Regions from separate parts of the Paenibacillus sp. 1-8 genome, predicted to be linked through region 1. Evidence: a T-box and tRNA genes for the amino acid it is inferred to sense, from the RefSeq annotation. Region 1 holds a T-box; the other regions hold tRNA genes.

The links. A T-box is a leader RNA that pairs with one kind of tRNA and senses whether it is charged. The one in region 1 lies ahead of leuS (leucine--tRNA ligase), so its partner is inferred to be a tRNA-Leu.
Region 2: it encodes a tRNA-Leu, which carries the amino acid that the T-box ahead of leuS (leucine--tRNA ligase) is inferred to sense. The anticodon was not compared.
Region 3: it encodes a tRNA-Leu, which carries the amino acid that the T-box ahead of leuS (leucine--tRNA ligase) is inferred to sense. The anticodon was not compared.

Annotation. Positions count from the first base shown of each region.
Region 1 covers NZ_CM149995.1:3,619,014-3,626,585, reverse strand. Annotated here, with positions in the region: gene aroE (shikimate dehydrogenase) at 1-70, shown strand, start outside; gene yhbY (ribosome assembly RNA-binding protein YhbY) at 139-435, shown strand; gene nadD (nicotinate-nucleotide adenylyltransferase) at 454-1,044, shown strand; gene yqeK (bis(5'-nucleosyl)-tetraphosphatase (symmetrical) YqeK) at 1,028-1,624, shown strand; gene rsfS (ribosome silencing factor) at 1,621-1,968, shown strand; gene AC0WRU_RS16585 (CvfB family protein) at 1,965-2,873, shown strand; gene AC0WRU_RS16580 (class I SAM-dependent DNA methyltransferase) at 2,876-3,649, shown strand; gene AC0WRU_RS16575 (tautomerase family protein) at 3,736-4,122, opposite strand; T-box leader at 4,298-4,555, shown strand; gene leuS (leucine--tRNA ligase) at 4,617-7,055, shown strand; gene comER (late competence protein ComER) at 7,036-7,572, opposite strand, start outside.
Region 2 covers NZ_CM149995.1:1,776,900-1,784,471, reverse strand. Annotated here, with positions in the region: gene AC0WRU_RS08305 (hypothetical protein) at 1-71, shown strand, start outside; gene fabV (enoyl-ACP reductase FabV) at 320-1,492, opposite strand; gene AC0WRU_RS08295 (winged helix-turn-helix transcriptional regulator) at 1,710-2,066, opposite strand; gene AC0WRU_RS08290 (NAD(P)H-dependent oxidoreductase) at 2,267-2,791, shown strand; tRNA gene AC0WRU_RS08285 (tRNA-Leu) at 2,936-3,020, opposite strand; gene AC0WRU_RS08280 (N-acetyltransferase) at 3,401-3,844, shown strand; gene AC0WRU_RS08275 (GNAT family N-acetyltransferase) at 3,943-4,449, opposite strand; gene AC0WRU_RS08270 (hypothetical protein) at 4,527-5,042, opposite strand; gene AC0WRU_RS08265 (hypothetical protein) at 5,653-6,150, shown strand; gene nspC (carboxynorspermidine decarboxylase) at 6,352-7,491, opposite strand; gene AC0WRU_RS08255 (saccharopine dehydrogenase family protein) at 7,500-7,572, opposite strand, start outside.
Region 3 covers NZ_CM149995.1:1,377,671-1,385,242, reverse strand. Annotated here, with positions in the region: gene AC0WRU_RS06420 (glutathione peroxidase) at 274-750, shown strand; tRNA gene AC0WRU_RS06415 (tRNA-Leu) at 900-982, opposite strand; gene AC0WRU_RS06410 (urease accessory protein UreF) at 1,227-1,934, shown strand; gene AC0WRU_RS06405 (hypothetical protein) at 2,290-2,511, shown strand; gene AC0WRU_RS06400 (helix-turn-helix domain-containing protein) at 2,639-3,022, opposite strand; gene AC0WRU_RS06395 (helix-turn-helix domain-containing protein) at 3,130-3,504, opposite strand; gene AC0WRU_RS06390 (MarR family winged helix-turn-helix transcriptional regulator) at 3,690-4,145, opposite strand; tRNA gene AC0WRU_RS06385 (tRNA-Leu) at 4,309-4,391, opposite strand; tRNA gene AC0WRU_RS06380 (tRNA-Lys) at 4,407-4,482, opposite strand; tRNA gene AC0WRU_RS06375 (tRNA-Glu) at 4,564-4,635, opposite strand; gene AC0WRU_RS06370 (DeoR/GlpR family DNA-binding transcription regulator) at 4,880-5,638, shown strand; gene AC0WRU_RS06365 (Cof-type HAD-IIB family hydrolase) at 5,685-6,557, shown strand; tRNA gene AC0WRU_RS06360 (tRNA-Ser) at 6,653-6,741, opposite strand; tRNA gene AC0WRU_RS06355 (tRNA-Asn) at 6,743-6,818, opposite strand; gene AC0WRU_RS06350 (SprT family protein) at 6,863-7,375, opposite strand; gene cmpA (cortex morphogenetic protein CmpA) at 7,536-7,572, shown strand, end outside.

The sequences.
Region 1 (7,572 bases):
TGAGTATTTTATGGGCGTAGCCCCTGCTGTAGACGAAATGAGAGCGGCTGTGCTGAGAAGCCTGTCGTAAGTCGGATTTTACACTAAAATTATGGAATTGCCACATGGCATATGTGGTTATGAAGGAGTTAAGTATACATGTTAACAGGTAAACAAAAAAGGTATTTGCGCTCAATGGCGCATCATCTGGACCCGGTTTTTCAAGTAGGGAAAAACGGTACGAACGAGCATCTTATGCGTCACATTAACGATGCGATTGAAAAGCGCGAGCTGATGAAGGTGCAGATTTTGAACAACTGTCTGGATGACAAGCATGAAATTGCGGAAGAGCTGGCTACGGAAACAGGTTCCGAGCTTGTACAGCTCATTGGGAGCACGATTATTTTGTACAAGGAATCCCGTGATAACAAGCAAATCGAGTTGCCTAGAGGATAAGCACGCGGGGAGAAGACTATGAAAATCGGTATTATGGGCGGTACATTTGACCCGATTCATATTGGACATCTGCTGGCTGGAGAAGCGGCAAGGGATGCCTATGCGCTGGACCATGTATGGTTCATGCCTTCCCATATCCCTCCGCACAAGCATCAGGCGGGGGCGAGCGGCACGGAGCGGCTGGAGATGACGAGTGAAGCGGTGGCGGGCCATTCTGCTTTTGAAGTATTGGATATTGAAGTGCTTCGCGGTGGGGTATCTTATACTATTGACACGATCAAAGAGCTTCAGGAGCTGCATCCTGCTGTGGATTTTTATTTTATCATCGGCGCGGATATGGTGAATTACTTACCTCATTGGCAGGGGATTGAGGAGCTGGCACAGCGAATTTGTTTTATCGGTGTCCGGCGTCCCGGTTTCCAGCTTGCGCTGAATGAACTGCCGCATTATTTGCAGAACAAGGTGCTGCTGGCGGATATGCCAGTGGTGGATATTTCTTCGACGGATATTCGGGAACGTGTTGCGGAAGGGCGCACCATTCGCTATCTTGTGCCTGATCGTGTGCATGACTACATTACAAGGGGCGGTTTGTATGAAGTACAGCCGTGAGCAATTGATGGAGGCTATATCCGGTCAAATGCCTGAAAAACGCTGGAAGCACACCCTGGGGGTCATGCATACCTCGGTGGAGCTTGCCAAGCGGTATGGCGCGGACCCGGATAAGGCCGAATTGGCGGCTATTTTGCATGATGTAGCGAAATATTGGCCCGTTCAGCAGATGGAGGAAATAATTCGCAATCATCCTGAATGTGACCAGGAGCTTTTACAGCATGACAAGCAACTGTGGCATTCTGAGGTAGGATATTGCGTTGCCTCTAGAGACTACGGGGTGGAAGACCTTGAAATACGGAATGCCATTCGCTGGCACACCTCAGGGCGTGTGGGTATGAGTTTGCTGGACAAAGTCGTGTGTCTAGCTGATTACATCGAGCCGGGACGGGATTTCCCCGGGGTCGAGCATATCCGCAAGCAGGCGAAAAAAAGTTTGGAGCAGGGTCTTGTCGCTGGATTTGATTCCACGATTTCACTGCTGCTGGAGAAGAAAAAGGTTATTTTTCCGCTGACGGTACTGTCGCGAAATGATCTGATTCAACAACTTAAACAGAGAAAATCGGAGGTTCATGAATGACCATAACTAATGAGAAATTAATGCAAATTACGGTTGAGGCCGCTGAAGATAAGAAGGCCATGAATATTGTAGCCCTTGACTTGCGGGGCGTATCTCTTGTCGCGGATTATTTTGTAATCTGTCACGGTAATTCGGATACCCAGGTACAGGCGATTGTGACGGAAATTCGCAAACGTGCTCATGATGAAGGTACGACAATCAAAGGGATCGAAGGAATGGATTCCGGTCGCTGGGTTCTGATGGACTTGGGTGATGTCGTAGTGCATGTCTTCCATCGTGACGAGCGCGAATATTATAACATTGAAAGACTTTGGTCGGATGCTAAGGTCGTGGAGAAGGTATGAATCTGATTGCTGGTACTTATGTCACGATTATGGTAGATCGTGAGGTATCCCCCTTCGGCTACTTTCTCACAGTCGGCGATCAGGATGTACTGCTCCATTATACAGAATTGACACGTGAGATCGAAGTTGGAGAACGGCTGGAAGTATTTATTTTTCACGATACAGAGGACCGTTTGGCCGCTACTATGAAAAAACCGTTCCTGTCACTGAGCGAACTGGCAAAGCTACAGGTGGCGGATGTGCATCCGCGTCTGGGTTGTTTTCTGGAAATGGGATTGGGTCGTCAATTGCTGCTGCCGATTCGTGAGTTGCCTGAGAACCGGGATTTGCATCCTCAGGTGGGCGACTATGTGTATGCTATCATGGAGCATGATAAGCAGGGCAGACTGCGGGCGAAGCTGGCGGGTGAGCAGGAGCTGGCTCCGTTGTCCTTCCATGCACCTGATTCATGGCTAAATACATGGGTACAGGCGACAGTGTATAAGCCGCTTCAGATGGGTACGTTCGTCCTGGTAGACGGAGGCGTGCTTGGTTTTGGCGCGATTGGCATGATCCACTCCTCGGAACGCAACCGGATGCTTCGTTTGGGTGAAGAGGTGAAGGTACGGGTCACACTGGTTCGTGAAGACGGTCGGGTGAATCTGGCAATGTCACCGCGCAAGGAAGTGGGCCGTGATGAGGATGCAGATCGGCTAATTGCCTTTCTGAAAGAGCGCCCGGGTGGCGGTATGCCTTATTCCGACGCAACGCCGCCGGATATTATTAAGCAACGGTTCGGTATCAGTAAATCCGCCTTCAAGCGTGCGATGGGCAAGCTGATGAAGGAAGGGCTGGTTACACAAAAGGAAAACTGGACCTACCTGGTGGAGAAAATGCCTGAACCGAAGGACGGGAATGGGGAATAAAGATGGCTTCTTACCGGAAGTTTGCCTATGTGTATGATGAGCTGATGCAGGACATGCCGTACCCGGACTGGCTGCGTTTCGCTCGGCAGGCCTGGGATCAGCATGGTATGCCGCATACGGTGGCAGAGCTGGGCTGTGGGACGGGCTCCATTACGATTCCACTGGTCAACTCGGGCTTCGAGGTGGCTGGCATCGACTTGTCTTCAGATATGCTGGCAGTAGCCCGTCGCAAAATGGAAACGACTACGCAAGGACAGCGTTTGTTCCGTGAGGGTAGTATCCGCTGGGTAGAGCAGGATATGCGGGAATGGAATTTACCGGAGCCTGTGGATTCTGTCATTTCTTTTTGCGATTGTCTGAATTATTTGCTGGAGGAAGAGGACATTGCTGCTACTTTTCGCAGAACGTATGCCGGTCTTAAGCCTGGCGGAACCTTTCTGTTCGATGTACACCATCCCCAGACGTTTGTGCGTTATGATGAAGAGCAGCCCTTTGTACTGGATGAGCGCTCCATTTCATATATTTGGACTTGTGCGTTGGATGCTCCACGCTGTGAAATTGAGCATCATCTCAGCATTTTTGCGAGAGCAGAAAATGAAGGGCGCGATGTATACCAGCGGTTCGAGGAAATTCATGTGCAACGTGCCTATGACCCGGACTGGATGAAAACGGAATTGTCCAAAGCCGGTTTTCGCGATGTGAAAGTATATGCGGACTTTGACTGGGTAGAAGCAGTAGATGACGCGGCCAGATTATTTTATGTTGCTGTAAAATAGCGAAGCTTCATCAAGCGAATATGGGAAAAAGAAAGACGCTTTTCATGATGACATGAAGGGCGTCTTTTTGCATAAGAGCTTTGAAATTATATGTTTACTTTATAGTTCAGTTGAAGTTCATCACCCGGTACACCGCGAATGCCCCAATTCTGTTTCGGTGTCTCGAATATAGTAATTTCAAGATCCTGCGGGGCAATGCCTAAATCGTTAATTCTTTGGAATAGCAGCTGGATAAGGTGCTTTTTAGCCTCTGTTGTTCTGCCTTCAAACACACTAATTTCAATAATGGTGTATGCCTCCGAGCGATCGTGGGCAAATATGAAGTCTTCCTGATTCATAGGAAAAAAACGATGAAACCTTTTGTCGGGGGGATATTGGAACGCATCCACCACGGCGGAGTGGATCACATCTGAAAGTTGCTCCTTGATCGGATTCAGGGCTTCTTTTATTCCGTAAATTTTAATTTGTGCCATGTCTCAGCTCACCTTTCTCATCTCAACTCATCTCAATCTGGCTCGGAGCTAATTATAAAACATTTGCCTTCGTGTGTCATGTAGCAAACGAATGAAGCTGGTGTTTAGCACCAAATGTAGTCCTTATTTGACTTTTTTCGCGGTTTTCAATATAATAGTGCCATTATTAACGGTTAAACAATCGCTGATGAGGAATAGTAGTTTTGTCTGGACATGTAGAGAGCCGGCGGATGGTGCAAGCCGGTTGACAGTGCAAAGTGAACTCGCCTCGGAGATATGCGCCCAACGCAGGAATGCCCTATACAGGTGCTTGTACCCTGTTATTAACCCGCATCGGATCACCTCCGTTATCAGGTGCAAAGGGAGTAGAAGGCGAAGAACGCTTTCTGCTAACTAGGGTGGTACCACGGGAATATAACCTCTCGTCCCTAGCGCTGACACGCTACGGGATGCAGAGGTTTTTTTGTTGCATACCGTTTGAGGAGGAAATGACAATGACAGACACACAGCCGAAGCACGGCTATCAACCGCAAAGTATTGAACCAAAATGGCAGAAATATTGGGATGAGAACAAAACGTTCCGTACCGGGGAAGAGCCGGGCAAACCGAAGTTTTATGCTTTGGATATGTTCCCGTACCCGTCTGGAGCTGGTCTGCATGTAGGCCACCCGGAAGGATATACGGCAACGGATATTGTCTCACGGTATAAAAGAATGCGCGGCTACAACGTACTGCATCCGATGGGTTGGGACGCCTTCGGTCTGCCTGCCGAGCAGCATGCGCTGGATACGGGAGAGCATCCACGTGAAATTACGGTGAAAAATGTTAATAACTTCCGCCGTCAAATCAAATCGCTTGGCTTTTCATACGACTGGGATCGTGAAATCAGCACAACAGACCCCGATTATTACAAATGGACACAGTGGATTTTCATCCAGCTGTACAAGCGCGGTCTTGCTTATGTAGCTGAAGTGCCTGTGAACTGGTGTCCTGCATTGGGAACGGTGTTGGCGAATGAAGAAGTAATTGACGGCAAGAGTGAGCGTGGCGGTCATCCGGTTATCCGCAAACCCATGCGTCAATGGATGCTGAAAATAACGGAATATGCGGATCGTCTGCTGGACGATTTGGAGGAGCTGGATTGGTCCGAAAGCATTAAGGATATGCAGCGGAACTGGATCGGCAAGTCTACCGGGGCAGAGGTTCATTTTCCAATTGAAGGCCATGACAAGCAACTGACGGTATTTACAACCCGCCCGGATACGCTGTTCGGCGCAAGCTACTGTGTGCTGGCTCCTGAGCAGGAATTGGTGGATGTTATCACTACACCTGAGCAAAAGGATGCCGTCAATCAATACCGTGAACAAGCTGCCCGTAAAAGCGATCTGGAGCGCACGGATTTGGCGAAGGATAAAACGGGTGTCTTCACAGGCGCTTACGCGGTGAATCCGGTGAACGGTGAAAAGCTGCCGATCTGGATCGCCGACTATGTGCTGGCTGGCTACGGAACAGGCGCGATTATGGCTGTGCCTGGTCACGATACACGTGACTGGGAATTTGCGAAGCAATTCGGGCTGAATATCATTGAGGTTGTCCAAGGTGGGGACGTGGCTAAAGAGCCATACACCGAGGATGGTCCGCACGTCAATTCAGGTCCGCTGAATGGACTTACGAATGAGGAAGCAATTCCGAAGATGATTGAATGGCTGGAAGCCGAGGGTAAAGGGCAAGGCAAAGTAACGTACCGCTTGCGCGACTGGCTGTTCAGCCGTCAACGCTATTGGGGCGAGCCGATTCCGGTGATTCATCTGGAAGATGGAACGATCAAAACAGTTCCTGAGGATCAACTGCCGCTCGTGCTGCCGGAAATGGATAACATCAAGCCTTCAGGCACAGGAGAGTCTCCTTTGGCGAATGCGACGGACTGGGTAGAAACTATTGATCCCGAGACCGGCTTGAAAGCACGCCGTGAGACGAACACCATGCCGCAATGGGCAGGAAGCTGCTGGTATTACCTGCGCTATATTGATCCGCACAATGATAAAGAGCCTGTATCCAAGGAGAAGCAGCGCGAATGGCTGCCTGTGGATCTGTACATCGGCGGTGCGGAACATGCGGTTCTTCACTTGCTGTATGCCCGTTTCTGGCACAAGGTGCTGTATGATATCGGCGTTGTAGAAACGAAAGAGCCTTTCTACAAGCTGGTCAATCAGGGTATGATTCTGGGCAACAATAATGAAAAAATGAGTAAATCACGCGGTAATGTCATCAACCCTGACGATATTGTGAATACGTTTGGCGCCGATACGCTGCGCATTTATGAGATGTTTATGGGGCCGCTGGAAGCGACCAAGCCATGGAGCGAAAACGGGGTTGAGGGAGCGCATCGTTTTCTGTCCCGCGTATGGCGCCTGTTCGTTTCCGAGGATGGCAGCCTGAACGATAAAATTACAAATGAAGGCGGCAGTGATGAGTTCAATCGGACTTGGCATAAAACGCTGAAAAAAGTAACCGAGGATCTGGACGCGCTGCGTTTCAATACGGCGATCAGCCAACTGATGATTTTTACCAATGATGCATACAAAGCAGACCGTCTGCCGCGTGCAGCAATGGAAAACTTCGTGCAAATGCTGTCGCCGCTTGCACCGCATCTGACTGAGGAACTGTGGCAGTTGCTGGGACACAGCGAAAGCATTACCTACGCGGCTTGGCCTGCTTATGATGAAGCATGGACGGTGGATGCTGAAGTGGAAATTGTGGTGCAGGTGAACGGTAAAATCGTGCAGCGTGCGACGATTGCCAAAGACCTTGACGCCAAAGCGATGGAGGCATTCGCGCTGTCGCTGGACAACGTTCAGCAGGCGCTGGCTGGTAAAACGGTCCGCAAGGTGATTGCTGTTCCAGGCAAACTGGTCAATATTGTTGCGGGTTAATCTGCTTTAAGCCGAAGGAGGCGTCTATCTTTTGCATGTCCTCCTCATACTTGTTGTGTGTGGCCCGTATCAGCTCGGGGAAGACGCTATGCAGGCTGATGTCCAGCAGTGCGAGGGCTTCAGCGGTGATACCTCCGGGAACTGCTACCCTCGCCTGCAACTCGGCTGGTGTCATTCCGCCCTCCGTTAGTAGCTTTCCTGTGCCGATAATCATTTCACCGGCCAGGGCGCATAGCTCCGTACGGTCTATACCCGTAGCCTGAACCGCAGCATGAATCCACTGGTCCATAAAAAAGGCCAGGAAAGCAGGGCCGCAGCTGGAAAAATCCGACGTAATACGCGTATGGGTTTCTTTAACCCGAATCGGCCTGCTAATGTGGGACATAAGCTCTTCCAGAAGGGAGCGATCCTCCTCTGTAATCCGGCTGCCATGGATGCATAGTGAGGCTCCGCTGCCTACCTGGTGGGTAATGCTGGGAATAATTTTGGACACTTTGGCTTTCAGTGAATGCTCCAA
Region 2 (7,572 bases), 1.8 Mb from region 1:
GGATCATGATTACCATCGCTGTTTTTCGTCTGCTTCATTACAAATCGGTATCTACGTCAGATCCCCAATAGTTTCAACTGCTGAAACAAGAACACTATATAAGCCGAACTTAAAAGTTACCTTAGTGTCACTTCGCAGACGGATGGTGCTTCGCTTATACAGCACCATTCCGCCTACTTCGTTTTCCATGTACCTTTTTTAGTTCAGCTTATATACATTTGCCAAACATATAAAAAAACGGGCACCACAAGCCATTTATTTCGCTTGTAAGTGCCCGTTTTTATTATGTTTGCCGTACAATTCGCGATTAGCCACGATGCTACTGAATATCTGGATTTACGTCCAAATCATAATCAATTTCATCAAACCCGAATCCAAATAATTGAAGGAAGTCCAGACGATATTGTTCGAGGTCGCCCCGTTCAGACACGTTTTCTGTAGTAATCCCGGACCAAGCCTCTTGGACAGCCTGCTGGACATCCGCCCTCATTTCCCAATTGTCCAGACGAATGCGTCCTTCCTCATCGGTTTCCACTGTGGCTTCACTATATAGCTTCCCGAATAGACGCTGCGCTTGCTCGATACAGCCCTCATGCAAACCCTTTTCCTTCATAACCTTAAACAGCAAAGAAATATACAGAGGTACAACTGGAATAGCCGAGCTGGACTGTGTAACCAAAGCTTTATTTACAGAAACGTAAGCTTTACCATGATAACGCTCCAGTTGCTTCGTTAAGGTATGGGCTGTGGCTTCCAAATCATTTTTGGCTTGGCCAATGGTTCCTTTACGGTAAATGGCCTCCGTGATCTCTGGGCCAATATATGAGTAAGCCAGTGTGGTTACCCCTTCAGCCAGCAGATCCGCTTCTTCCAGCGCTTTTAGCCATAAGGACCAATCTTCGCCCCCCATTACCGTTATCGTATTTTCGATTTCCTCCTCCGTTGCCGGTTCCAGCGTAATCTCCGATACGACACCTGTATTGGTATTCACCGTTTTATTAGAAAAAGGCTGCCCGATGGGCTTGAGAACGGAGTTGAAGGTTTCACCCGTATCGGGATGCGTCCGTCGTGGTGAGGCGACACTATACACAATCAGATCTACCTTGCCCAGCTTTTCCTTAACCAGTTTCAACGTCTCCTGCTTGATTTCATGGGAAAAAGCGTCTCCATTAATGCTTTCTGCTATGTAGCCCGCCGCTCTGGCCGCTCTTTCAAAGGCTACCGTGTTGTACCAGCCTGCTGAAGCCGTGCGCCCCTCTGAAGCGGGACGTTCATAGGATACACCTATGGTATCCGCCCCCATACCGAAGCTCGCAGCAATACGGGAAGCAAGCCCATATCCAGTAGATGCTCCGATTACAAGGACCTTTTTAGCTCCTTGTATTGACGTGCTGTCTTTAATGTAGTCGATCTGACGATTGACATGAGCCGCACATCCTCCGGGATGCGCAGTCGTACAGATGAAACCACGGATTTTCGGTTTAATAATCATTGCAAGGGTCCCCCTACTTAGACATTGATTTAATATAGATGGAATGGTCCAGTCATAACTATATAGTAAACTAGCTTGCGGCTCAACACAAAGCATAGTACTTGAAGGTAACTGAGGAATATGCTGCTACAACAGATATCCCGAAACTGCCAACTCTACGAAAAAAAAGAAAACCGCCGTAAACATCACAGTCTACAACGCTCTTTTACTCAACTATTCATTTTGAATCATTTTCTAACAACATCACATCTTCTCCTTGCTGTTGTCTTATTTTGATATTAGCTCTACCCCAAGAACACATTAAGTCAATAATTTCATTTGCTGTAATTCCATATTCCGTTATATAATACTCCACTTTTGGAGGCATTTGATTATACACATGCCTGCCTATGATACCATCCTTTTCAAGTTCGCGAAGTTGCTGTATAAGAACCTTTTGAGAAATGCCTGGAATACTACGCTGTAATTCACTTGTCCTTTTTCTACCAGACATTAATAAACATATGATTAATGATTTCCATTTACCTCCGATGATCTCAAGTGTTGCTTCTATGCCTAAATTATATTGTTTCATAGTACCACCTCTTCAACGCCAAAAATAACAAAGCTTATCTAATTATTTTTATAATCGCATATCTTCACTCTAAGTCCAATGCACACTTTCAAGTAACTATATTACTTTATTGTGTGTATTTACTTTTTTTGAAGCGTACAGAATAATAATATAAGTATCTACAAAAAGCAAAATATGTTACGCAAGAAAGGTGATTTATTATGAAAACTCTTGTGATTTTAGCTCATCCGAATATTGAAGATTCTAGAGTAAATCAAAGATGGAAACAAGAATTGCTTCAATATACCCATGAAATTACAATTCATGAGATTTATAAAGAGTATCCAAACTGGAGCATTGATGTCTTGAAAGAGCAAAAGTTACTTGAAGCATACAACAATGTAATATTTCAATTCCCTTTATATTGGTATAGTTACCCGCCTTTATTAAAAAAATGGATGGATGATGTCTTTACTCATGGATGGGCTTATGGTTCAAAAGGTAATAAGCTAAAAGGAAAGAAGCTAGGGATAGCAGTGTCCATTGGCGATAAAAAAGAAAATTATTTACCTACTGGTTCCGTTACGTTTACTGTAGATGAAGTTATAACACCTTTTAAAGCTAGCGCAGTACATGTTGGTGCAATATCATTACCCTATTTCGCTGTCTTTGGAGCCTCATTTCAAGCGAGCGATGAAGAAATTGATCAGAGTGCAAAAGACTATATTAAATATATATTCCAGTAAATAGAATGATTATTTATTTCTGATAACATGGCCATAAATGCCGTTCACCAGGAGATGAGCAACACACGGAGCTTCTTGACCATATGAAAACAGGCTCTTGGTGGCATCCAGCCAATCCAAGAACCTGTAATTGTTAGGGTAAGATGCGGTCGAGAGGACTCGAACCTCCACGGGGGGTTAGCCCACACGGACCTGAACCGTGCGCGTCTGCCAATTCCGCCACGACCGCATATTATGTATTCATACGATGTTTTTCAATCATCGTAATTAAGATTATATCTCCCATGAACCATAAAATCAAGTTATTTTTATATAATATTCTCTATAAATTTTTCCTGAAAACATACGAAAATAACTGGATGTCACACACCATATATGGTAAGATGAACGCATCAGGAAAGGAGGTGCGTCAACATTAGTAATCACATGTTGAGCGTATCCCTTACCCGGTACGTTATTCTCTAATTCTCAGAGATGACGGAGGCGCGGGATACGGATCAAAGCTTTAAATAAGCGCCACGGGTAAAAAGGCCGTCTACGGACGGTCTTTTTTATGTTAAACATCATACTATCGTAACCAAATTATATACTGGGAAAAGAGGTCACTCTATGTCTATTCGACCAGGGAAAGTGGAAGAGTTTAAAGAATTAACCGCTATATGGCTGGAAGCTTCCATAGAGGCCCATCATTTTATTGATCCACAATATTGGACATCACAGGTTGGACAAATGGAGGACAAATACCTTCCTCTAGCTCAAAACTACGTTATTATACAGGACGATCACACTATTGGTGGCTTCGTTTCCATGATAGATGGATATTTGGCGGCCTTATTTATACGAGTAGGTTCCCAACGAAAAGGCTATGGCAAGTTACTACTAGAATGGGTTAAGAAGCAATATGATCAGATCCAATTGAAAGTATACCAGTCCAACACGAAGGCATTTAACTTTTACACCAAAAATGGCTTTATCATTCAAGAGGAATCCGTTGATCCCGAAACGAATGAAAAGGAATTTCTAATGGTTTGGACAAGACATAGCCATCATTAAGTTACGCTGTCTCAATGAAACAAGGCTCTGCTCCCGTATGAATACGGCAAAAACAGAGCCTTGTTTCATTTTTATATACACTAATTAAATATGTTCTCTCATTTCAGCCCGTAAACCTCGGTATATAAAATTTGTCTAAATGGAGCAAAATCCTGCTCTGTCAGCGCACACGGATAACTCATAATTTGAAGCCTCAGATCGGACTGCCCTTCCCTCAAAGGAGGCTGTACATACTCAAAATCGTTGAGATGGAATCCCAAGCGTTCGTAAAAACCAATTCTTCTCCGAGTCCATTCATCCTCAGGTGGCTCAACCTCCAGCACTACCGGTTTATCGGACTGTGTAATAAATCTGCTCATGAGCTTTTTACCTAACCCGCCACCACGTATAGCCTGATCTACCGCAATATGCTCTACAAACCGAAAGTGTGTAAATTCCCAGCCTGCCAGAAAAGCGATCGTATGCCCTTGCTCATCCTTTTCAGTGATTAAGTGATAACAAGGATGATTTAGCAGAGCCTTTTGCGACGCAAAGATTCTACATTCCGTTTCAGGAAAAGAGGCTTCCATAATCGCATACACTTGTGAGAATTCAAGTTCATTCATTTTATATTCCCTGCTCCTTTAATTCTAACTTCCCTTTCCAGTTCAATTCAATCCGACCAAATTGTTGAAATCAATTTTCATGCCTTGTGTAATTCCGTAAGCGTCAGCAAAATATGCTCCAATAGCTCCGGGATATCCTCCATCTGATCTTCATTAATTTGTCTGGAAAATTGAAGCTCAATCTTATTTTGGTATGTAGCTGCCTTCTCCCCGTGAACAAAGCTGAGCGTTTGGACCGGCTTAAGATCCGGCTTCCAAATCTGCGTCAATATATCTTCAATCTGGCTACATTGTGTTTCAACCTCACGAACCTCCATATAGAAGCTGAGCAGCAGCACACATCCGGGGATTTGATCTTCGATCTCCAAAATTTCCGCAGCCAGGTTGTTTAAATCTGCCTTTAAGCGAATTTCTGCTGTCACACCGGGTCGTTCTGTCAGCCTGAACTGTATAGCGAATTCACGCGACATCACGGACATTTCCAATCGGTCGATCCGTTGCGTGATTTCAATACGTGAATCCAGACTATCCAGATCGTATACTGCATTTTCCATAGCTACCTTTAAATTATCAAAAACCGTCGGGTCGAACATGTTCATTTCACCTCTGTCTATCTTTCCACATGATTTATCCATTTAACATTCAAATAGGTTTCCAATCCAATGAGTATATCATAAATGTTGGCAGCCAAGAAATTCACCTGTTTTCCAGCAAAAAAGCTTTCTAACAAAACCCATAAAAAACCACAATATGTAGTGTTTATGATCGCGCGAGTGGGTTTTATGAAAATAATGAAAATTCATTAAACCCATTGCTTGCGTGTGCTGACTACTAAAACAAACTATCGCTTCTCCTTACCTTTCTATAACAAGTGAGGCGAAGCTGCTTATCCCCTTCGCCTGTTTCAACAATAAGTCCTCAAATATCACGCTACTCAACATATATATTCCGAATTATGTATTCCATTTTGAGCAGTTAGTACATACTTCATTCCTTTTCTACAGAACTTCCTTAGATTTTACTTCTGAGGGATGAAAAAATACACCTTTGTAACAAAATGTTCTATTATATTTATTTTATTGATAAATATTCCTTTTTATTGTTCCAATTTACTGGTAAATAGTATACAATAATTCAGGAAGCAATTACTAATATATTCATATAAATGAATATAAACCCCAAAATAAGAGAGGACGTTTATTCATGAAAAAAACACTGTTAGCTTCATTAGGTCTTACACTTTTGCTAAGCACTTCTGCAGGTGCCGCTTTTGCTGAAGATGCAGATTCTGCACCAGTAGCAAAGGAATCAAATCTCACCTCCTTACTTGAATATCATGAACAGGAGCCAAATAATAGTTTTGAAGAACCTAACTATTATTTTATAGGTGATGCTGTCATTGGAACCCTCGGTGAAGAGAAGCAGGGGATGTGGGAAAACTACGATGTATATACAATTAAGGCTTTTGAATCGAACAATGTTCAATTTACTATTCAGGGCGACAGATATCCTGATTCTTGGTTGGAACTAACTCTTTACGATAGTAATGGTCAAAAGGTTAAAAGATCAAGAAACGGTCAATATTTTTTAAACGCAGATCTTGAAAAAGGTAAGGACTACTACTTGACCGTCAATGCGTTAGGACTTCAACCTGGAGGACATATATTTGACTATAAAATCTCTTCTGAAGTTGTAAGGTAGACTAATTAAATTTATGTAACTTACCAAATAGTTAATCATTATTTAATGCCTGCTGTTGTATTGGATACATACAAAGGCACGTATAAAAATCAAAAAAATCCCTAACTACGCCAAAAAACCTCGCCCCTATCTCAAGGGGCGAGGTTTTTGTAGTTCAGTTATTCCATTCGGTACAATCAGTCATTTCACACTATACATATCTTAGGACAGACGTGAGCTAAAGTCCTCGTAGGAGAACTGGCGGATCACCTTAATGCCTTCTTCGTCGTTGTAGCTGGCGATGGCTGGCAGGTTGACTCCGTTGAACATGTGGTTTTTGACCATCGTATAATGGGCCATGTCGCAGAATACAAGCTTGTCTCCCGGCTTCAATGGCTCTTTAAAGGAGTAGTCTCCAATTACATCTCCGGCCAGGCAGGTAAGGCCACCGAGTCTGTAGGTGTGCGCATACTCACCAGGCTTACCTGCATCAATGATATTCGGGCGATATGGCATAGCCAGCACATCGGGCATATGACACTCAGCCGAAGTATCCAGAATCGCAATATCCATTCCGTTTTTCATCGTATCCAGGACTGTGGCAACCAGATAACCGGTATTCAAAGCGATAGCTTCGCCCGGCTCCAGGTAAACCTGTACACCATATTTATCCTGAAAATATTGAATACAGCGTACCAGCGTGTCCAGATCATAGTCTTCTCTGGTGATATGGTGACCGCCGCCAAAATTAAGCCATTTCATGTTCTTAATGTATGGCCCGAATTTCTCATCCACGACTTTAATGGTGCGCTCCAGCGTGTCTGAATTCTGTTCACACATCGTATGAAAATGAATACCGTCCACGCCATCCAGATCCTCAGGTCTAAAGTTAGCCAAGGTTACACCCATTCTGGAGTTGTTGTAGCAAGGATCATACAGCGGAGTTTCGATTTCCGAATATTCCGGATTGACCCGAATTCCGATGTCGATTTTTTTGGAAGTCACGCCTTGCACCTTACTTTTGAACCGTTTCAATTGATCGAAGGAGTTGAAAACGACGTGGTCAACATACTCCAGTAGCTCGTCAAATTCACTGTCAACATAAGCTGGTGCGTATACGTGAACCTCCTTGTCCATTTTTTCGCGACCCAGTCTCGCCTCGAACAACGAACTGGAGGTTACACCTTTTAAATATTTGCCAACCAGAGGAAAGGTCGAAAACATCGAAAATCCCTTAAGAGCAAGCAAAATGTTGCAGCCTGTTCGCTCTTGAACAGAATTTAAAACCTCAAGGTTTTTCACAAGAAGTCTTTCGTCAACAAGGTAACAAGGTGATGGAAGTCCGCTAATATCAATATTCATCACAGGCCTCAATCAAGCAACGTTGGCGTAAAGCTCTCTTGCCATGGCAATCCGTGTTTATTCAGTGCTTCCATGAATGGA
Region 3 (7,572 bases), 2.2 Mb from region 1:
TCGGGCATGTCAATATTGGCGTATGGAGAGCATTTTTTGTCCCTTTTTTGTAAAAGAGAAAGAAAAACTGCTGTATGCACCTGATAAACGCCGATTGAGCCTGTTTTACGATGAGAAACAGCGCCAATTCACCCCATTTGCAGTGCAATTTTCCGTTTTGGACAAAATACGATTTTACAGTCGCAGACGGCGCATTACATCTATTATAGACTTGCAACCCTTCGTTAAATTGCTTACAATTTAATTGTGGAATATCAAATAAGGAGGGATACCATGACCGTTTATGAATATGATGCGCAAACCCTGCAAGGGAATGAGATTCCGTTGTCAACATATGAAGGAAAAGTTCTGCTTATCGTGAATACAGCCAGCAAATGCGGGCTAACCCCCCAATACAAGGCGCTACAAGAGCTATATGACCAATACCATGAGCAGGGTCTTGAAATCCTGGGGTTCCCCAGCAACCAGTTTGCCAAGCAAGAGCCGGGTTCCAGCGAGGACATTTCGGAGTTTTGCCAGATTAACTATGGAGTTACGTTCCCGATGTTTTCCAAAACAGATGTCAATGGCGATCAGGCGCACCCTTTATTTCGCTACCTCACCCGGACAGCTCCAGGCGTATTAGGCTCCAAAGCGATCAAATGGAATTTTACTAAATTTTTAATTACACGCGAAGGTAACGTATTTAAGCGCTACGCCCCACAGACAACTCCAGATAAACTGGCGGGGGATATCGAGAAGCTCTTGTAGCAAAGCTAACAAGCCACTTCATCACCGTTCACAAGCAGCCGATCCAGGCGGCTGCTCCTGTGGCTAGAAAAAAAGGGATATAACAAAAAAAGCATCCAATCACGTAAAAAACGTGTCAGGATGCTTTTTTATCTGTGTCTTGCATGTAATGCGGTCGAGAGGACTCGAACCTCCACGGGCGTACGCCCACTACCCCCTCAAGATAGCGTGTCTGCCATTCCACCACGACCGCAAATTCCAATGTTTCGAGGCAACAGATTTATTATACTCCCTTGTATTCTATTTGTAAACATAAATACAATAATTATTTTAAAGTTAAATAAACTAACATATAAAAGCTATAAAAATATTTAATTTGACATGTAAGCATCATAAGTGTAAATATATATTACATAATATCACTAAAATTTTTCTTAATTCGATTTTAAAGTCACTTAATATAACATAAAAACTATACTCTAAGGAGGCGAACCGCTTTGCAAAAAGGCAATCGTTTGCTGAACTACGCATTGCTGTTGGACCCTTCCCTGCCTGTCGGTGGCTTCACTCGTTCCTACGGGCTAAAGGAGCTGTTTCGAAATGGTCGTTTAACCTGTCTGCAAGACCTGGAACACTATGCACGCACCGATCTGCATCCTCAGTTCACATCCCTCGATGGCATGGCTATCAAAAGTCTTTATATCGCTGTTCAGCAAAATGATGGTTGGCGTATCGCTCTTATTGATAAAATGCTGCACGCCCAGCGTTCTTCCCTACAGCACACGAAAGAGTCACGCCTATCCGGCCAACGCCTGCTCAAGCTCGCTAAGGCTTTGTACCCTTGGCTTGAATTCGATCGACTCGAAGCTATACTCATCCAATACAATGCGATTGGCACACTCGCAACCGTTCATACCTGGATTAACGTTTCTCTTGGAAATGATGTAGAGCAAACCATTCACGGCTACCTTGCCGCGGCAGTATCCTTCTGTGTCGAAGATGCTTCCAAACTACTCCATCCTCCTTATGAGGAAAAAAATCCTGTTATTCAACGAATGACCAACGAGCTTCTAGACGCATGGAAGCAATTCAACACCCCTGAGACTGAGCCAACCGCATTTCAGCGTCGCCTTCTGCAAAGACACTGGTCCAACTCCTACATTACGCAGCCACCCTATATGAGCAGCAACCACCCGCGCGGGTGAAATTCGACTGATTCCTTCGTCTGGCCCCATTATACGCCTCCAGCATCCCCCTGATGCCTATTTTCACCCTTCCAGCACCAACGCCAAAAGCACTCCCACCACTTTTTTTCAGTGGCAGAGTGCTTTTTTTATCTAGAGCACAATTGACATTTCTCACAGTTAACAGGCTCCAGATGGATTATCCAAACCATTTATCACTTAAATAAGTAATAAATTTATCTTAGTTACGTATTTTAGATTGTAAAAACACGTATAAACGTGTATCATAGTTTTAGATGGTTAATTCTAACATGTTTACTGATGATTATTATAACACACCAATTATTCCGCAAGTATCCGTAAGGGGCGATTTCACTTGAACAACAAAATGCCTGTCACCTCCTTCGGGTGGGCCATCAAACAAAGGCTTGTCGAACTTCGGCTGGATCAGAAAACATTTTGTGAAACGTATAACATCCCGCCTTCACGCTTGTCCAATCTGATTCACGGCACCCGCAAAGCACAAAGGTACAGAAAACAAGTTGCTGCAATCCTCAACATCGACGATAACGATTATAAGGAGGCATCACCACTCTGAAACCAACGATGTGAGCGTCCCCCAAGTATATGGCACGCTATAACATCGGCAACCCAAATAAACTCGTCAATCGAACCCGCCGGTCCGTTTTACAGGTTTTCAACCTGAGTGATCTTTAGCGAGAAGATCATTCAGGCTGTGTTTTGTCATTCTCACCTTTTTGCTTACGATATTTCGCAAATTCCACATATTCTAATATGAAATTCTGTTCTTCTGTATCCAGATCCTCTGCCTGGCAATTCAATGGCCCCATCACTCCAAAAAAATAAGCAGCCTTCTGCTCCTGAAGTACGCCCTCTCCCGGCTTGACACCTTTCATTAACCAATCCAGCGATACATTAAAAAAGTCCGAAATCTGGATTAAATGCATCGTTCCCGGCGTTGTTTTGCCTCTTCTCCAGTCTCCAAGATTCCCCGAGCTGATTTTGAGCTTTTCACAAAACGCCTTCTTCGTCATTCCCCGATCCTTAATCAAGGCTTCAATTCGCTGATAAATCGTTTGGTCTCCCAAAATTATCCCCTCCGACACCCTTACTTTTCTTGAACTATTCCCAAAATTTCAACCTTCATTGCAACCATACTTATTCGGTAATCATCACTTTAATATTCTGCACCCGTTTATTCCGTCGTTGAATCTTCCTGCTTTTTCTCTTTACGGAAGCGGGTAAATTCAATATACTCAATTATAAAATCCTTTTCTGTTTCACTAAGCTGCTCTCCCTGGCAATTCAGTTGCCCATATGCATCAAAAAAATAAGGGTCCTTCGACTCCTTCAGCACCTCACCCTGTACATCCCGCCCCAACATGATCCAGTCCAGACTGGCATCAAAAAACGAAGCGATTTCAATGAGCTTATTCGTGCCCGGTGTCGTCTTGCCTCTCTTCCAATCACCAAAATTCCCTGTACTAATACCCAACTGCTCGCAGAACGCCTTTTTCGTCATTCCCCGTTCCTTGATAAGCTCCTCAATTCGTTGGTAAATAGATTGCATAGAAGTCCCTTCCTCCCTAGCAGGCTCTCAGATAACGATATCATGTTGCCTGTTTCCATTTCAAAGATCACGTATGTTAAAATTGCCGAATTATGTATGTTGGTTTTCATTATACCACAATATGCAACAAAAACCGCCTGTTTTCCGAAGAAAACGGCGGCCTTCCGTCAGTTCGCTTACACCAATTACGGAGTAGCGTTGTCGATTTTAAGAAAAATCTGCTTTAATTCGTTCAAAGTTTCACTCAGGTGCAATAAATCCTCTTCCGACAGAAGCACCAATCTTTCTTGAATTTTACTGGAAAAGGTATTGAATACCTGCTCACAAAAAGCATCGCCCTCTTGTGTAATCGCCACATTCACGACTCTGCGATCCGAGTCACACGACTGGCGATCGGCCAACCCATGCTCCACCAGCTTGTCCAAAAGAGGGGTCATGTTCGGACGCGAGACATTAAGCTGTTTGGATAGTTCAGATACCGTTGACAAGCGCACCTCCCGCAGAAGCATTAATACTTGAAAGTTATTAGGCGACAAATGTAAAGGAATATCGAGCGTGCCGAAGGTGAAAAATTTCTTCTTCACAATCGGAAACAAACCCAAAATATTTTCTGATATATCTCCCAACAGTTGAGTGTCCATATTTTTCACCGTCACTTCATCAGTTTATACTTATCATTCTATAACATTATGGCGTTATATTATACTATAGAATCATTATTTCATAATTATGACTATTTTATTGTATCATTACATAAACAAAAAAAGCCTCTACCGCGAGAGACTTTTTCGTTCATTCCATTGATGCGGTCGAGAGGACTCGAACCTCCACGAGCGTACGCTCACTACCCCCTCAAGATAGCGTGTCTGCCATTCCACCACGACCGCATAATAAAATATAAATGGTGAGCCATGAAGGACTCGAACCTTCGACACCCTGATTAAAAGTCAGGTGCTCTACCAACTGAGCTAATGGCTCATGCTGTTCATCCAAGATGTCCGCCATCAGACTTCAGGAATTTCCCTTAAGCATGTAACATGTAGTCCATAAAGACAACAATGACCCGTAGGGGAATCGAACCCCTGTTACCTCCGTGAAAGGGAGGTGTCTTAACCGCTTGACCAACGGGCCGCATTTTTATACACCAACTTAGCGACAAGAAAGAGTATATCAAATAGAAGAATGAATGACAATACATATTTTTAAAAAATTTAAAATAAGTATTTTACCGAGAATTAAATCGCATCTTCACTTACGTAAATCCACTTATTTTACGTTATTAGAAGCATAAAAAGAGATTATATTGCAAAACGACTTAACTTTACTTATAATCACTTACAGAATACCGAAATCATTTTGAACAGAGGAGCTTTTTATGTATCAAGAAGAGCGGATGCTAAAAATTGTTGATTACCTACAGCTTCACAAGCGTATTTCGGTGGATGATATTTGCGAATTTTTTAATGTATCACGAGATACGGCCCGCAGGGATCTGGTAAAGCTAGAGGAGCACCAGAAAATTATTCGAACCCGTGGCGGTGCCCTTCTACCCACACTGGATCACGAATTAACCAGAAACTATAAAGAGAGACTACTCACTGTATCCGAGGAAAAGCAAGTCATTGGACAAATAGCTGCCAGTATGGTTCGAGACGGAGATCGCATCATTCTCGATTCCTCCACCACTGTACAGGCATGTGCCGAAAGGCTCCATGTACAGGAGTGCTCGGTCATTACCAATTCGATTAATCAGGCTGATGTTCTTTCCGAAAAGGACGGCGTTTCGATTCATCTACTCGGCGGACGCTTGCAAAAGGAGCACCGTTTTGTCTACGGTTCTTCCGCCATTGCTACCCTGTCCCGCTATTTTGTAGACAAAGCTTTTGTTGGGATCGGGGGCATTTCTATCCATGGACTGAGCATTAATCATGAAGAGGACGGTATGCTCAAGCACCAAATGATGAAACAGGCCGATCAGGTGATCATTCTTGCGGATCACTCCAAATTTGGTAAAAACCTTCCTTACCGCTTTGCCGATTTATACGAGGTGGATATCGTTATCACCGACTGTTTGCCGGACCCGGCTATGCTGGATGTTTTTCGCCGTCATGATGTTGAAATTATTGTTCCGTAATGTGAAAAAAGTATGAGATATATAGAAGAAGACTGGAGATGGAGAAATGAAACTGTTTGCGATTGATTTGGATGGAACGCTGCTAAACGAGGAAGCAAAAATAAGCAAGGTGAACGCAGACGCGATCCGCAAGGCACAGCAGCAAGGCGTTCAGGTGACCATTGCCACGGGCAGAGCCGCTTATGATGCCTGGAACAAGCTGGAGGAAGCAGAACTTGTGACTCCCGTCATCGGAGCAAACGGCGCGACCATACACGATGCACATCGTCGCCAGCTAACCTCTACACCGATGGACCGGAGTGAAACGTTTGAAGTGTTGAGCTGGCTGCGCGAAAACGATTTTTACTATGAGGTCATGACAGACCGCGCTATTTATTCTCCACAAAACGGACATCAGCTACTGGCTGTTGAAATGGATCGCCTGTTAAGCGCCAATCCGGATATTTCGCTGGATACTTTGCTACATGCAGCCGAGAAACAATATGAACAGACCGGGCATACCCGTATTCCCTCGTATGAAGACATTCCGCTGGATGTGGAGATTTATAACGTGCTGTGCTTCTCCTTTGATCAAGCCAAATTGAACCGGGGGCGCGAGCGTTATCGGGAATTCCCCGGCCTGAACATGGTCATTTCCTCGGACCGTAACTTTGAAGTGGAGCATAAGGATGCCTCCAAAGGAAACGCACTGCGTTATCTTGCAGATCATCTGGGTATTTCCATGGAGGAAGCCGCAGCGGTAGGAGACAGCTATAACGATATTTCGATGCTAACGATGGCAGGTAAAGGCATCGCTATGGGCAATGCAAAAGACGACATCAAGGCCGTCTGTTCTGAAGTTACCCTGACCAATGTAGAGAATGGCGTAGCTCATACTCTTCTAAATATACTGGATAAACTCCCGAAGCGGACCTTGTAAACTGAAAATCCACAGGCTTTCATAGACAAAAAAAGGACGCTCGCAAGCATCATTCCGATGCATACGAGCGTCCTTTTTCTGATCTGAAAAATCAACGGAGAGAGAGGGATTCGAACCCTCGCACCGCTTTCGCAGTCTAACCCCTTAGCAGAGGGTCCCCTTATAGCCACTTGGGTACCTCTCCATGGCTCCCCGAACAGGACTCGAACCTGTGACAACTCGATTAACAGTCGAGTGCTCTACCAACTGAGCTATCAGGGAACATTGCTGTAAATTATCATACAGTACGTTTAATTTACCATGATTCAGGGAGTGCCGTCAAGTGCCAGCAAACGAAGTTTGCCTCCGCATTTGCCGCAGCGGTAACGCTGGGGGTTCATTTTACGCTTCCGCAAGTATTCCTGACTACATGAGGCGCATACCAGCTTGTAGCGATAGGGCTGCGGTTTCTGCTCCGCTCTTCCCGGCAGAGTTTGGCAATGCCTGCTCCCTCCTACACGGGCCAGCCATGCTTTAAAATCCGCATCTCGATGCTGGTAGCCCATCCCGCGCAAATGCAAATGATAATGGCACAGCTCATGCTTAATAATTTTTTCTACCTCAGACCGCCCGTAGGCTGCAAGCTGATGCGGATTAATTTCAATATGATGGCTTTTCATAAAATATCGACCGCCTGTGGAAGACAGACGCGAATTAAAGCTGGCACGATGGCGAAACGGTACGCCAAAACTCTCCATTGAAATGTGCTCCACCCACTCCTGAAGCTCTTCATTGCTCATGGAATGGCTCATCGAATTGCTAAGGGACTTGGACTCCATCCTTACACGTTCTCCTCCTTTGCTCCATACTGCCAAGCATATTACAAAATAACGTCCAAAGTCTAACCCTCAATTCATAAGCCATCCAATTGATAAGCACACTTTAGGCACCCACCCCATATGCTAAACATACAGATGTAACGCAGAGGAGGAGATTGGCTTGCCTCAATGGCTCAGCAACCAGCTTATGCGGGCCT